3 regions of the Rhizobium sp. WYCCWR 11152 genome follow, and region 3 is predicted to be linked to each of the others. Evidence: predicted binding sites of a transcription regulator. Region 3 holds the regulator's gene; each other region holds the start of a gene.
The links. The regulator LexA, encoded in region 3, represses DNA repair genes until DNA is damaged. The targets are predictions, from matches to a motif close to TGTTCNNNNTGTGTTCNG.
Positions count from the first base shown of each region.

Region 1: a site for LexA is predicted at 3,976-3,993, ahead of G9X67_RS23490 (DNA recombination protein RmuC). Genes of this name have one in related genera too.
Region 2: a site for LexA is predicted at 3,009-3,026, ahead of dnaE (DNA polymerase III subunit alpha). Genes of this name have one in related genera too.

Region 1 covers NZ_JABFCP010000011.1:392,402-397,521, reverse strand. The annotation lists gene G9X67_RS23500 (methyl-accepting chemotaxis protein) at 1-1,469, opposite strand, end outside; gene G9X67_RS23495 (ribokinase) at 1,713-2,612, opposite strand; gene G9X67_RS23490 (DNA recombination protein RmuC) at 2,717-3,943, opposite strand; gene G9X67_RS23485 (globin-coupled sensor protein) at 4,150-5,120, shown strand, end outside.
Region 2 covers NZ_JABFCP010000009.1:940,460-945,579, forward strand. The annotation lists gene proS (proline--tRNA ligase) at 1-72, shown strand, start outside; gene G9X67_RS19860 (lipoprotein-releasing ABC transporter permease subunit) at 88-1,392, shown strand; gene G9X67_RS19865 (ABC transporter ATP-binding protein) at 1,407-2,090, shown strand; gene G9X67_RS19870 (DUF5680 domain-containing protein) at 2,295-2,759, opposite strand; gene dnaE (DNA polymerase III subunit alpha) at 3,263-5,120, shown strand, end outside.
Region 3 covers NZ_JABFCP010000008.1:736,237-741,356, reverse strand. The annotation lists gene G9X67_RS13425 (ComEC/Rec2 family competence protein) at 1-1,530, shown strand, start outside; gene lexA (transcriptional repressor LexA) at 1,511-2,230, opposite strand; gene G9X67_RS13415 (VOC family protein) at 2,428-3,324, shown strand; gene kdsA (3-deoxy-8-phosphooctulonate synthase) at 3,321-4,166, shown strand; gene eno (phosphopyruvate hydratase) at 4,317-5,120, shown strand, end outside.

The DNA of each region.
Region 1 (5,120 bases), on a different contig from region 3:
CCGGTGCCTGAGCCGATATTGGCGACGCTGAGGTTCATCGTGTTGATGGTCTCTTCGAGGCTCGCGAGCGCGGCGTTGAAATCCTGCTTCAGCTTGCCGTATTCGCCGGGGAACTCGTCGGTGATGCGGTGGGTGAGATTGCCCTGCGACAGTTCGGAAAGGCCGGCGCCGACGATCGAGACGATATGGCGCTGCAGCGACACCGATTCCTGGCGCTCCGATTCCGAGCGGCTGCGCTCGGTCTCGGCCGCCTTCCGCTGGTCTGCGGCCTCGTCTTCGAGGCGGCGGCTGTCGGCGAGGGTGAAGCGGAAGCCTTCGAGCGCCTTGGCGACAGAACCGACTTCGTCGCTGCGGTCCTGGGCGGCGACCGGTTCGCCATACTGGCCGTCGCTCAGCGCCTTGACGCTGGCGACCAGCCCGCCGAGCGGCCGCTGCACGAAAGAGCGGATGGCGAAATAGAGCGCCAGCATGACGGCGCCAAGCACGATCAGCCCGTTGATAATCATCATATAGGTCTGGTCTCGCACCGGCGCGTTGATTGCCGTGTGCGGCACGTCGACGAGCACGACCCAGGTGGCGTTGACGCCGGGGACCGCGAACGGATAGACGACGCGATCGAAGGGATCGAGGCCATCATAAGTGAGGTTCCTGACGAGGCCGGGCTGTTTGCTCGACAGCGCCGACTTGACGATATCGGCGCCCTCGCCGTCATATTCCTTGGTCATCAGCTCGGGGATCGGCGCGACGATCCAGTTGCCGGCCTGCGACAGCAGCGTGACGCGGCCCGAACCGAAAGGATGCAGTGCCTGCAGCTTATCGGTCAACGACTTCAGCGAAATATCGACGCCACCGACGCCGATCATCTTACCACCAGACATGACCGGATAGGCAATCGAGGTCAGCAGCGTCGGCACGTCGGTTCCTTCGGCCATATAGGGCGTGGTGATCGCGCCCTTGCCGCTGTCGGCGGCGAGCTTCCACCATGCGGCGCTGTAATCATTGTCGAAGGTCGAATATTGGATGCCGCCGTCCTTGGTCTTCGACCAGTAAGGCGTGAAGGCGCCGTTCTTGTTGGTGCCTTCGTCATTGTTGTTGGCGATCTCGGTGCTCTTGCCGTCAAGCGCGCCGAGCTGCTCGCAGAACCAGCTGCCGAAGGCGAAGGCATTCTGCTCGAGATTCGCCTTCAGCACGTTGATCATGCCCTTGCGATCGAGCGACTTGCCTTCATGGCCGCGGCCGATGACGCCCGACATGGTGCGTGCGGCGCTGGCGAGTTCGCCGACATTGGCGGCGATTTCATTGGCGATCGACTTTGCCTCGAGGTTGGCCTGATCCATCGTCAGCGTCTGGACGCGATCCCGGGTCTGGCCGATGAGGAAAAAGTTCGAAACGATGAGAACAAGCGCGATGGCGATGCCGGTGATGACGATGAGTTTCGCGGCAAGCGATTTCATGCGAAAAATGAACATGGGGTCCTCGGGCAAGGATGCGCCGAACGGGCATTCTCCGGCGCAGGAGCAAAGGCTTCGCCCCGTCATGGAGCAGCCGCGTGGACAGCTGGATTCCAAAAGCGCAAGGAACCAGCGACCACGGGCAACATCGCCGGAGATCTCTTAAATTTGAATGAAATTCGATCGATCGAGCCGAGGAAAATCGCCGGAACGCCCTGAATTACCGGGAGTTTTGCCGGCGGCTTCGCTAAGAGACGCGGACTATATCCTGTCTGCGACTTCCTCGCTCAAAGGGATCGAAGGTTGCGCCCCGGCCTTGAGGCAGGCGAGCGAACCGGCAACCGCCGCACGGCGCAGCGCCGAGACAAAATCGAGGCCGTCGTCGAGGCTGGCAGCGAAATAGCCGCAGAAAGTGTCTCCGGCGCCGACCGTATCGACAGGTTCGATCTTGAGGCCCTGCGCCCTTGAAATCGCCCCGTCACGAATGGCGATGACCCCGTCGGCGCCGAGCGTCACGATCAGCGTCTGGCCCGTCTCCGCATGCAGATGCACAAGGGCTGCCTCCCGTGCTTGCGCGTCCATGCCCTCCTGCCCGGCGAGCCGCTCGAACTCGGTCTCGTTGGCAATGACGATATCGGCGAGCCGGCCGAGACGCGGCGCATCGGGGATCAGCGGCGCGAGGTTGAGGATGCTGGTGACGCCCTTGGCGCGGGCCGCCGACAGCGCGCCTTCGACGGCCGCAGCCGGCACTTCGAGCTGCAGCATCAGGATATCGCCTTCGTTCATGCGGCCGATTGCCGTCTCGGCATCGGCAGGTGTGACCTGGCCATTGGCGCCGGGAACGACGGCAATCATGTTTTCTCCGTCGCCGCCGACAAGGATCAGCGCCGTTCCGGTGGGACCGTCGACATGTTTGATCAGAGAAAGGTCGGTACCTGCATCATCGAGCAGGGCCAGCGCCTCCTCAGCGAAAGCATCCTTGCCGACGGCGCCGGCCATATGCACGTAGCGGCCGGCGCGCCGGGCCGCCAGCGCCTGGTTGGCGCCCTTGCCGCCGGCGGCCGTGGCAAAGCCGTTGCCGGCTACCGTCTCGCCGGGCTTCGGCAGGCGCTCGGTCGTGGCGATGAGATCCATGTTGATGGACCCGAAAACTGTGATCATGAATGTGTCCCGTCTTCTGGAGCATGATTCCGAAAAGTGTGATCGGTTTTCGGACGACATCATGCTCCTACTGCTTCACGCGGACGAGACACTGCCCGAAGCGGTCAGTCCTCGTCAACCACCCGGAGCTTCAGAAGACCGGTGCGGCTCTCCACCGATTTGGCCGCGGCTTCGTTGTCGCGGGCGGGTTTAGTGTCGCCGCCGCCTGCCTCGAATTCCAGCGCTTCGATCTTGGCGCCGCGCTTAGCGAGCTTGTCGGCTGACGTGACCACCATGTCGATATCCTTCTGCGCCATGGCGAAATGACCCTGCAGTTTGCGCACCCGCTCGTCGAGGCGGCTGAGATCATCCATCAGGATCGCCACTTCGCCCTGGATCAGATGCGCCTGCGCCCGCATGCGCTGGTCCTTGAGCACGGCCTGGATGACCTGGATCGACAGCATCAGCAGCGACGGCGAGACGATGACGATGCGCGCGCGGTGCGCCTTCTGCACCACCGGCTCGAAGTGCTCGTGGATCTCGGCGAAGATCGATTCGGACGGCACGAAGAGAAAGGCCGTATCCTGGGTTTCCCCCTGGATCAGATATTTCTCGGAAATGTCCCTTATATGGACCTCCATGTCGCGGCGGAACTGCTGGCCGGCGATCTTGCCGGCCTCGGGGCTGCCGGCGTCGCGGATCGCGTTCCAGGCTTCGAGCGGAAATTTTGCGTCGATCACCAGCGGCGGCGCGCCGTTCGGCATGCGGATCGTGCAGTCCGGCCGCGAACCGTTGGACAGCGTCTGCTGGAAGGCGTAGGCGCCCATCGGCAGACCGTCGGCGACGATCGTTTCCATCCTGGACTGGCCGAAGGCGCCGCGCGTCTGCTTGTTGGACAGAATAGCCTGCAGCCCGACGACATCCTTGGCAAGCGTCTGGATATTGTTCTGCGCGGCATCGATGACCGCCAGCCGCTCCTGCAGCCGTTGCAGGTTCTCATGCGTCGATTTGGTCTGCTCGGTGATCGTCGAGCTGACGCGCTGCGACATGCCGTCGAGGCGTTGGCTGATCGTCTGGTTGAGTTCGCTCTGCCGCGCGCCGAAGACCTCGGTCATCGCCGCGATGCGGCCCTGCATCTCCGCCTGGATCTTCAAAAGCTCGGCCATGCGCGCTTCGTTTTCCTCAGCGCGAAAGCTCGCTTCCTCCGCCTGCTCGCGGCGAAGGCTGGCGCCGCGCAGGAGAAGCACGATCACCAGCAGGGCGAGGGCGGCGAGAACGCCGCCGACAAGCGCCAGCATGGCCGGGCTGATCGAGGCAAGGGCAAGGGCGAGCGATTCGGAATGGATGGTCATGGCGCAAGCATAACAGAAGAAGTGGCGATATATAGATCAAAACGTGAACGGAATGAGCCGCCCTCAATATCCTTTCAAGCGATCGCTCTTCCTCGCTCGGGGAGAAGAAATCACCGTCCGATTTAACGATTGCTCAACCATATTGGCCAAAACCTGCGGCGCAGAAATTCCTTCCCGCGCGCGTCGCGCCAAGTACAGAGATCTCCATGACCGCCCAGCAGACCGACAGTGCCCTCAGGCAGCGCCTCGATTTCATCGAACTGGATGAAGCGGCGCGCAAGTCGATGCGGGATCTGCGCCCGGTCATATCGGAGCTGATCGGCGGCGCCCTCGACAAATTCTACGCCAAGATCGCCAAGACCCCCGCTGTCGCCGACAAGTCCCAACTGGGCCATGCCAAGAAGCGTCAGCAGGATCATTGGACCAATCTTACTGGTGGCACGTTCGACGAGCGCTATGTCGACGACGTGACCGCGGTCGGCCGCATGCATGAGCGCATGGGGCTAGAACCGCGCTGGTCTATCGGCGGTTACGCCATCGTCATGTCCGAACTCGTCAAGGGCATCATGGAAAAGCAGTGGCCTTCGATCTTCGCGCGCCGAGAGGGCAAGCTGCTGGCCGAGAAGCTGTCGGCGATCGTCAAATCAGGCATGCTCGACATGGATTATTCCATCTCGGTCTATCTCGAGACGCTCGAAGCAAAGCGCCGCGCCTTGGAAGAGCAGCGCGCTGAGGCCGAATCCGATCAGGCGATTGCGCTGGAGCAACTGCGCCGTGGTCTGGAAGCGCTGTCGAACGGCGATCTCGAAGCCACCCTGCCGTCCGACCTGCCGGGCAATTTCCGGCAGATGGCGGAGGACTACAACCGCGCCGTCAGGGCGCTAAGCCAGTCCTTCGCATCCGTGCGCGAGACCTCCGGCCATATCAAGACCGGAGCCGACGTCATTTCCAACGCGACCAACGATCTGGCGCTGCGCACCGCCCAGCAGGCGGCAGGCGTCGAGGAGAGCTCGGCCGCGCTGCAGCAGCTGTCCGTCAGCGTCGGCCAGACGGCCGCCAACGCCGAGAAGGCGTCGGATGCCGTGCGCGAGACGCAAGAGAAGGCGAAGAACTCCGGCGAACTCGTCACCAGCGCCGTCTCGGCGATGGCCGGCATCGAGAAATCCTCGACCGGGAT
Region 2 (5,120 bases), on a different contig from region 3:
GTGAAGGACCGCAAGACCGGCGCCCGCGAAACGATGACCATCGAAGCGGCGATCAATCGGTTCGTGGCTTAAGGAAACGGAGGCGAAATGGCAGAGGCAGCAGTGGACCGGAGTTCGAAATCCGGCTTGGGTCCGGCTGGCAAGCCATTTTCCACCTTTGAACGCCTCGTGGCGTGGCGTTATCTACGCGCCCGCCGTAAGGAAGCCTTCATATCGGTCATCGCCGGCTTCTCCTTCGTCGGCATCATGCTTGGCGTTGCGACGCTGATCATTGTCATGGCCGTGATGAACGGCTTCCGCACCGAACTCGTCTCGCGCATCCTCGGCATCAACGGCCACATGATCGTCCAGCCGGTCGACGGCCCCTTCACCGATTATCCGGTCCTCAGCAGCAAACTCGCCGCCGTACCCGGCGTCAAGATGGCGTTACCGCTAGTGGAAGGCCAGGTGCTCGCCTCCGCCCAGGCCGGCGGCAGCACCGGCGCTCTGGTGCGCGGCGCCCGCGCCGAGGATCTGACCAAGCTCAAGACGGTCTCCGACAACATCAAATCAGGCGATATGGTGGGGTATGCATCCGGCGACGGCGTGCTGATCGGCACCCGCATGGCCGACCAACTCGGTCTGCGTGTTGGCGATCTCATTACGCTGACGTCACCGGATGGCGACATTACGCCGATGGGCGTCAGCCCGCGTATCAAGTCCTACAAGATTTCCGGTCTCTTCGAGATCGGCATGTCGGAATATGACTCCTCGATCATCTTCATGCCGCTCGAGGAAGCGCAGCTCTATTTCAATGCCGAGGGACTGGTGCAGTCGATCGAGCTCTTCGTCGACAACCCCGACGATATCGACGATCTGAGGCCCAAGGTGGAGGAAGCGGCCGGCCGCCAGATCGCCATCACCGACTGGCGCCAGCGCAACCAGACCTTCTTCTCGGCGCTGCAGGTCGAGCGCAACGTCATGTTCATGATCCTGACTCTGATCGTGCTTGTCGCGGCGCTGAACATCATCTCCGGCCTCATCATGCTGGTGAAGGACAAGGGCAGCGATATCGCCATCCTGCGCACCATGGGCGCCAGCGCCGGCGCGATCATGCGCATCTTCTTCATGACTGGGGCGGCGATCGGCATCGTCGGCACCATTGCCGGTGTGCTGCTCGGCGTTCTCGTCTGCGTCAACATCGAATCCGTCCGCCAGTTCTTCTCGTGGATTTCAGGCACCGTACTGTTCAATCCGCAGGTCTATTTCCTCAGCCAGCTGCCGGCCGAGATGGATCTCAGCGAAACGATCTCGATCGTCGTCATGGCGCTGACGCTCTCCTTCATCGCGACCATCTTCCCGGCCTGGCGTGCCTCCAGGCTCGATCCGGTGCAGGCCCTGCGCTACGAATAAGGAATGCCGCCTTCATGAAACGCAACGTCGTTCTCCAGCTTACCGGCGTCGAGCGCCATTACGGGCAGGGCGGTACGCTGCTCTCGATCCTGAAGGGCGCGGATTTTTCGATATCGAAGGGGGAGATTGTCGCTCTCGTCGCCCCTTCCGGCACCGGCAAGTCGACACTGCTGCATGTCGCCGGCCTCCTGGAGCATCCGGACGGCGGTGAGGTCAACATCAACGGCCATGCCTGCGACGGCCTGAGCGACGAGAAACGCACCGCCATCCGCCGCAGCGAAATCGGCTTCGTCTATCAGTTCCACCACTTGCTGCCGGAATTCTCGGCGCTTGAAAATATCATGATGCCGCAGCTGATCGCCGGGCTTTCCTGGAAGGAAGCCGGAGAGCGGGCCGGCCAGCTTCTCGATTATATGCGCATCGGCCATCGTGGCTCGCATCGCCCCGGCGAGCTTTCCGGCGGCGAGCAGCAGCGCGTTGCGATTGCTCGCGCCGTCGCCAATGCGCCGACCCTGCTTCTTGCCGACGAGCCGACCGGCAATCTCGACCCCGAAACGGCAAGCTACGTCTTCGACGCGCTGGAAGCGCTGGTGCGCCAATCCGGCCTTGCTGCCCTCATCGCCACCCATAATCACGAGCTCGCCCGCCGCATGGATCGGCGCGTGACGATCTCCGATGGCAAGATCGTCGATTTCTGAGACCGCGGTCCATGGCTGTCCGGTTAACGCCGATGGCTGCTCCTCACCCTAACCTACCGGGGTCGAGCCACTCGTCTCGCCCTGTCCTTCGGACCCCCGTAAAAGCGGGGCGAGGGAACGTGCCAAACGCAGCGTCGAGGTTAGAGAAAGCCGGTGCGGCATGTCCCTTCGCCCCGCGAGCGGGGAAGGTGTAGCGGGCCACGATCAGGGGATGACCAGCCCGCCGCGATAGTCGAGCACATAGGCCTTCTGGCCATCGACCATGATGCATTCGTGGCCGCTGAACCGCTCGCAGCCGCCTTCGCTGCTGTCGATATAGCGGCCGAACGGATGGTCGAATTCCATCCCGCCAAGAAACCGGCCCTCGCGATACATCGCAGAAAGTGCCGTCTTGATCACCGTTCCCGCTGCTGCGCCGTCGATAAGCTCAGGCGCAATGATGCAGCCGAAATAATTCATCGCCCAGACGGGCTCGTCGGCAAGCCACACCACTTCCTGTCCGGCGAAATCGGTCCCGCCGAAATAGCTGTCGAGATAGCGCCAGTCGCCGCGTTCGAAACCGATATCGTGGGCACCCGGCCGGCAGGGCACGCGCGCCACGCCGCCGCCGACATAGGTCGCAGCCTTCGCCTCCACGACGAATTCGTTCAGCATCGCAATATCGACCATGTCATTCTCCTCTCGGCCCGATGCTGGCAAATATGCCGCGGCATGTAAAGAACAAAAAAAGAACATATGCCGGAAATAAAGAGTCGCCCTGAGGAGGTCTGCCGCCTGAGTACCATGACCAATCTGCGGCGGATCGGGAAAGGGCAAGGCTGCTGCCGATCACATCGAGCGCCGGCCCTTTAGCCGATTCGTCGCCTATTTCCTGGGATTTTCAAACACAAGAAAGGAGGAAAAGATTCCTGTTGACAACGGAACATACATGGAACAAATTGAAAACATAACGAGTAAAGGAGAGCCCGATGACTGACATGATCCGTGATATCGCAGCATTCACCTCCATCGCAATGTTCGTTGCAAGCTTCTCGCTCATCGTCATGGCGCTCTAAAGTTTTCAGGGGACCGCATGGTAATCATGCGGTCCGGACGCGGGACTTCTTCTGGACATCATCGCCCTCTATGCCGACAATGCGTCCGATTCATTCGGGTGATTGGAAAGGCATATCATGGCGGATACGGCAAAGGGTTCAACGGGTGAGGCGACCGGCGGCACGCCAGGCTTCATCCACCTGAGGGTCCATTCCGCCTATTCGCTTCTCGAGGGCGCCCTGCCACTGAAGAAGATCCTCTACAAGGCGACCGGCGACAGTCAGCCGGCGATTGCGATTACCGACACCAACAATCTGTTCGTCGCCCTCGAATTCTCGCAGAAGGCGATGGAAGACGGCCTGCAGCCGATCATCGGCTGCCAGGTCTCGATCGACATGGAAGATGGGTTGGAAACGGAGAAGCGCGGCGGCCAGCAGGCACTGGTCAAGCTGCCGTCGATCGTTCTTCTCGCCGCGACGGATGCCGGTTATGAAAGGCTGGTCGATCTCGTCAGTCGGGCCTATCTCGGCGGCGAGAGCAACCAGGCCGTTCATATCAGCGCCTCCTGGCTGGAGGAGGCGGGCACGGAAGGGCTGATCGCATTGAGCGGCGCCTTGACCGGGCCGGTCGACGTGGCGATCAAGGAAGGCCATCCCGCTCAGGCGGAAGTCCGGCTGCTCACGCTGAAGCGTCTCTTCGGCGACAGGCTTTATGTCGAGCTGCAGCGGCACGGCACCTACGACAAGCGGCACGAACAGAAGATTATCGGGCTCGCCTATGCCCACGACCTACCGCTGGTTGCGACCAATGAGGCTTTCTTTCCGACACGCGACGATTACGACGCCCATGATGCGCTGATGGCGGTCGCGCACAACGCCATCGTCTCCGATGACAGCCGCTTTCGCCTGACGCCGGATCACTATCTGAAGAGCCGGGCCGAGATGGTCAAGCTCTTCGCCGACCTGCCGGAAGCGCTGGAAAATACGATCGAGATCGCCACGCGCTGCTCCTTCGTGCTGAAGACGCGAAAGCCGATCCTGCCACGCTTCACCGGTGCGACCGATGATGCCGAGGAGGCCGAACGCGCCGAGGCGAGCGAGCTGCGCCGCCAGGCGGTCGAAGGGCTGGACATGCGGCTTGCAACGCTCGGCATGTCGCCGGGTTACGAGGAAAAGGATTATCGCGAACGGCTTGATTTCGAGCTCAGCGTCATCGAGCGCATGCGTTTCCCCGGCTACTTCCTGATCGTTGCCGACTTCATCAAATGGGCCAAGCAGCATGACATTCCGGTCGGTCCCGGCCGTGGTTCGGGCGCCGGTTCGCTGGTCGCCTATGCCTTGACGATCACCGATGTCGATCCCTTGCGTTTTTCGCTGCTCTTCGAGCGCTTCCTCAATCCGGAACGCGTCTCGATGCCGGACTTCGACATCGACTTCTGCCAGGACCGCCGCGAAGAGGTGATCCGCTACGTCCAGGCCAAGTATGGTCGCGAGCAGGTGGCGCAGATCATCACTTTCGGTTCGCTGCAGGCACGCGCCGCCCTTCGCGACGTCGGCCGTGTGCTTGAGATGCCCTATGGCCAGGTCGACAAGATTTGCAAACTCGTGCCGAACAATCCCGCCAATCCGACGCCGCTGTCCAAGGCGATCGAGGAGGAGCCGAAGCTGCAGGAGGAGGCGGCAAAGGAACCGGTTGTCGCGCGGCTGCTCGATATCGCCCAGAAGATCGAGGGGCTTTACCGCCACGCCTCGACCCATGCCGCCGGTATCGTCATCGGCGACCGGCCGCTTTCCAAGCTGGTGCCGATGTATCGCGATCCGCGCTCCGATATGCCGGTCACCCAGTTCAACATGAAATGGGTCGAGCAGGCGGGCTTGGTCAAATTCGACTTCCTCGGCCTGAAGACGCTGACCGTGCTGAAGGTCGCGGTCGATTTCGTCGCCAAGCTCGGTATCAAGGTCGATCTCGCAGCCATTCCTCTCGACGACAAGAAGA
Region 3 (5,120 bases):
GCCATCTCGAATGAAACGACGGAGGCGCTGCGCCAGTCCGGTCTGGCTCATATCATCGCCATCTCCGGCCTCAACATGGCGCTGTCGGCCGGCATCTTCTTCGTCGGCTTCCGGATGCTGCTCAGCCTCTTTCCCGGCATTGCTGAGGCCTACCCGACGAAGAAGATCGCTGCCGCCGGCGCGCTCATCGCTGTCACCGCCTATTTCCTGATTTCGGGCTTTGCGGTCTCTGCCGAACGCGCCTTCATCATGATGGCCATCATGTTGGTTGCCGTCTTCTTCGACCGGCCGTCGATCAGCCTGCGCAATGTCGCTCTCTCCGCGCTCGTCATCATCGTCATTTCGCCGTCCGAGGTTTTGGGTCCGAGCTTCCAGATGTCTTTTGCAGCGACATTGGCGCTGGTCTCGGGCTATCAGCTGTGGAAGGACCGGCGCGTCCGCGAAAACGCCTTCCTGAAGCTGCCGATCATCAGGCCATTCGTTACGGTTGCGGGCTTCTTCGGCGGCATCTTCCTGACCTCGCTGATCGGCGGTTTTTCCACCGCGCTGTTTTCGATCGAGCATTTTCATCGCCTGACCGCCTACGGCCTGCCGGCAAACCTCGCGACAATGCCGATCATCTCCTTCATCATCATGCCGGCCGGCCTGCTGGCGATGCTGCTCATGCCTTTCGGCCTGGACGTTTTGCCTTGGAAGGTGGTGGGATTCGGCCTCGATCTGGTGATCGCGGTCGCAAAGACGGTGTCCGGCTGGGATGGCAATATAGACGTCGGCCGCTTGCCCGCCTGGTATTTCGCCGTCGCCGTGGCAGGCTTTCTGCTGCTGACGCTGCTCCGCACCCGGTTGCGCCATGTCGGCACATCGATCATCGCGGTCGCAACGCTCATCCTGCTGCTTCTGCCGGGTCCCCGTCCGCCGGATTTGGTGATTTCGGAGGATGGCAGTCTCGTCGCAATCGTCGAGGCGGCGGCCATGGCGTCCAACCGTGAAAGACCGCCGGATTTCATCTTCGACCAGTGGCAGAGAGCGCTGGTCCTGCCGAGGCATGATCCGCCGAAGATGCTGGATGGTCCTGCTATCCCGCCGGTAGGAGAAGACCGCCGCGTCAGGCTTTCCCGCGATCAGCAGAACGAAGCAAGGACCGCGATGCGGGCGGCCACAGCGGGCGGTGACGCAAACCGCTTTTCCTGCGTCAAGAAGGCCTGGTGCACATCAAGGCTCGCCAATGGTCAGGTGGTTGCTGTCATCGACAATGCCGCCTATCTCGGTCCGGCATGCGACGCGGCCGATATCGTCGTGACCTCGGTCCGCCTTCGCTTCAACAGCTGCCGCTCGGGTGCGACGCTCTTCACCGGTGAGACGCTGCGCAGGACCGGATCCATCGAGTTGCGCTTCACGGACGCCGGCCTGGAGGTCGCAACCGCATTCGATGCATTGTCGCGGCCATGGATGCGCCATCGCGCCTATGACTGGCGCAGCAACAGCTTTACCGAATCGAGCCTAGCCAATGTCAGTGATAGCGGCGAATGAGGCCGACGAGTTTACCCTGAACCTTGACACGGTCCGGCCCGAAAATCCGGGTCTCGTAAGCCGGGTTGGCGGCCTCCAGCGCGATCGAGGCGCCCTTGCGGCGGAAGCGCTTCAGTGTCGCTTCCTCGTCGTCGACGAGAGCAACGACGATGTCGCCAGGACTTGCAGTGCTGCCGTTGCGGATGATCACGGTGTCGCCGTCGAAGATGCCGGCGTCGATCATCGAATCGCCCTTGACCTCCAGCGCATAATGTTCACCGGAACCGAGCATGTCGGCCGGAACGACGATGTCGTGGGTGTTGTTCTGGATCGCCGAGATCGGCACACCGGCAGCGATTCGGCCCATGACCGGCACGGAGACCGAGTTGCCGTTGTCGGCGACGGGTTTTGCGGGAGCGGGGGCGGCGACCGGCTGAGGTTTGCCGAGGCTGCCCTCGATGACGCTCGGCGAAAAGCCGCGCCGGGGCTGGATGCTGGGGCTGTAGGCCTCCGGAAGCTTGATGACCTCGAGCGCACGGGCGCGGTTCGGTAGGCGGCGAATGAAGCCACGCTCCTCCAGCGCCGTAATCAGCCGGTGAATCCCGGACTTGGAAGCGAGATCCAGGGCATCCTTCATTTCGTCGAAAGATGGCGGAACGCCGGATTCCTTCATGCGCTCATGAATGAAAAGGAGAAGCTCCTGTTGTTTGCGCGTGAGCATCGACGTTGTGACCTCGTGATTGAAACAAATCCAGAACATACACTATATGTTCCATATGTGTTCCGCAAGTAGCTAAATTTCCGTAAAACTTGGCGCCAACTCGTTGAGATTATTATTTTCATTCGCCGGATTGGCACACAAGTCTTGCCTTGGGCGGCACTCTCACACATCTCTGCCGTGTTAGGAGAGGGGATATCATGAACGAGCACTCCGCCAAACCGCACCCGCTGGATCATGTCGTGCTGCCGGTCGTCAATATCGATCTGGCGCGCGAGAGGCTCGGCAAGCTCGGCTTCACCGTTGCCGCCGATGCGCGCCATCCCTTCGGAACGGAGAATGCCTGCGTCTTCTTTGCCGACAAGACTTATCTGGAGCCGCTCGGGATTGCGAGCGTCGAGGAGAGCGAGGCATCAGCGCGGCAAGGCAATGTCTTCACCGCCCGCAACCAGGCCTTCCGCTTCCGCTGCGGCGAGGAGGGGCTTTCGGGGCTGGCTTTCGGCAGCAAGGATGCCGGCATCGATCATCAGAATTTCGTCGGCAACGGATCGAGCGCCGGCGAGATGCTGGAGTTCACCCGGCCGATGACGATGCCGGACGGTTCCGAGGCGATTGCCGGCTTCAAGCTGGCTTTTGCCGGCGACCTGCGCGCGCCGGATCTCCTGCTTTTCAGCGTCGAGCGCGTCAATCCGCTGCCGGCCGACCGCGCCGCGCTGGAGGCGCATGCCAATGGTGTCACCGGCATAGTCGAGATCGCGCTTTGCACGCCGGAGCCGGCCGCCTTCGCTGCCTTCGTCAGCCTTGCGGTGGCGCAATCGGCAGTCGAGAAGACCGGGTTCGGCGTCAATATCGCAGCATCGAATGCGAAAATCAGCCTGATGACGCCGGAAGGGCTGGAGGCCTATTTCGACATCGCCGGCTCATCCGCCGATCGCGGCCTGCGCGGCCGGGCAATCCTCTTCACTGTCGCCGATCTTGCCGTGACAGAAGCGCATTTGGCTGCTAACGGGGTGACCTACACGCGCAAGAACAATCGCATTCTGGTGAAGCCCGCGCCCGGGCAGGGCACGCTCTTCGCCTTCGAGGAAACACGATGAGCACTGATACGAATTCCGAAGTCAGGATCGGCGAAGGCCAAGGCCAGGTCACTTTTTCCAATACCGGCCGCCTGTCGCTGATTGCCGGTCCCTGCCAGATGGAGAGCCGCGACCACGCCTTCATGGTTGCCGGCACGCTGAAAGAGCTTTGCGGAAAGCTCGGTATCGGCCTCGTCTACAAGAGCTCCTTCGACAAAGCGAACCGGACCTCGCTTTCGGCCGAACGCGGCATCGGGATCGAAAAGGGCATGGAGGTCTTTGCCGACCTCAAGAAGGAATTCGGCTTTCCCGTCCTGACCGACGTTCATACCGCCGAGCAATGCGGGGAGGTGGCGAAGGTCGTCGATGTCCTGCAGATCCCGGCCTTCCTTTGCCGCCAGACCGACCTTCTTATCGCCGCCGCCAAGACCGGCCGCGTCGTCAATGTCAAGAAGGGCCAGTTCCTCGCCCCCTGGGATATGAAGAACGTCCTGAAGAAGCTCAATGCCAGCGGCAATCCGAACGTGCTGCTGTGCGAGCGCGGCGTCTCCTTCGGCTACAATACGCTGATTTCCGACATGCGTTCGTTGCCGATCATGGCGGCGATGGGCGCGCCCGTTATCTTCGACGCGACCCATTCCGTGGCGCAGCCGGGCGGCCAGGGCGAATCCTCCGGCGGTCAGCGGGAATTCGTGGAAACCCTGGCGCGCGCCGCAGTGGCTGCCGGTATTGCTGGTGTCTTCGTCGAAACCCATCAGGACCCCGACAATGCCCCTTCGGACGGCCCGAACATGGTCTATCTCAAGGACATGCCGCGGCTTCTCGAAAAGCTGCTTGCCTTCGATGCGGTCGCCAAGGCCTAAGGTTCAGCTTGACGTTCAACAGTCTGACATGATCGTACTATAGGCCGGGAAGGCTGGTCCGAAGGCTGGAAATTGCGGCATTGTAATTTGCACGCCTTCGACTAAGACAGGTTTCGAACCGACTTATCACCCACCGAGCAGGAAGAACCCATGACTGCAATCACCGATATCATCGCCCGCGAGATTCTCGATAGCCGTGGCAATCCCACCGTCGAAGTCGATGTCTATCTCGAAGATGGCAGCATGGGCCGCGCGGCCGTTCCCTCGGGCGCCTCGACGGGCGCGCATGAAGCGGTCGAACTGCGTGACGGCGGCAAGCGCTACCTCGGCAAGGGTGTCGAAAAGGCGGTCGAAGCTGCCAACACCGAGATCTTCGACGCGATCGGCGGCATCGACGCCGAAAACCAGATCCAGATCGACAACATCATGATCGAGCTGGACGGCACGCCGAACAAGTCGCGCCTCGGTGCCAACGCCATCCTCGGCGTATCGCTCGCCGTTGCCAAGGCTGCGGCCCAGGCGTCCGGCCTGCCGCTCTACCGTTATGTCGGCGGCGCTTCCGCCAGCCTTCTGCCGGTGCCGATGATGAACATCATCAATGGTGGTGCTCATGCCGACAACCCGATCGATTTCCAGGAATTCATGATTCTGCCGGTCGGCGCCGATTCGATCGCCGAAGCCGTGCGCATGGGTTCGGAAGTCTTCCATACGCTGCGCAAGGAACTTGCCGCGCAGGGTCATAACACCAATGTCGGCGACGAAGGCGGTTTCGCACCGGGCCTGAAGAGCGCGCCCGAGGCCCTCGACTTCATCATGAAGTCGATCGAGAAAGCCGGCTACAAGCCGGGCGACGACATGTGCCTCGGCCTCGACTGCGCCTCGACCGAATTCTTCAAGGACGGCAAATACGTTCTCGAAGGTGAAGGCCGCACGCTGGAATCGGGCGCCATGGCC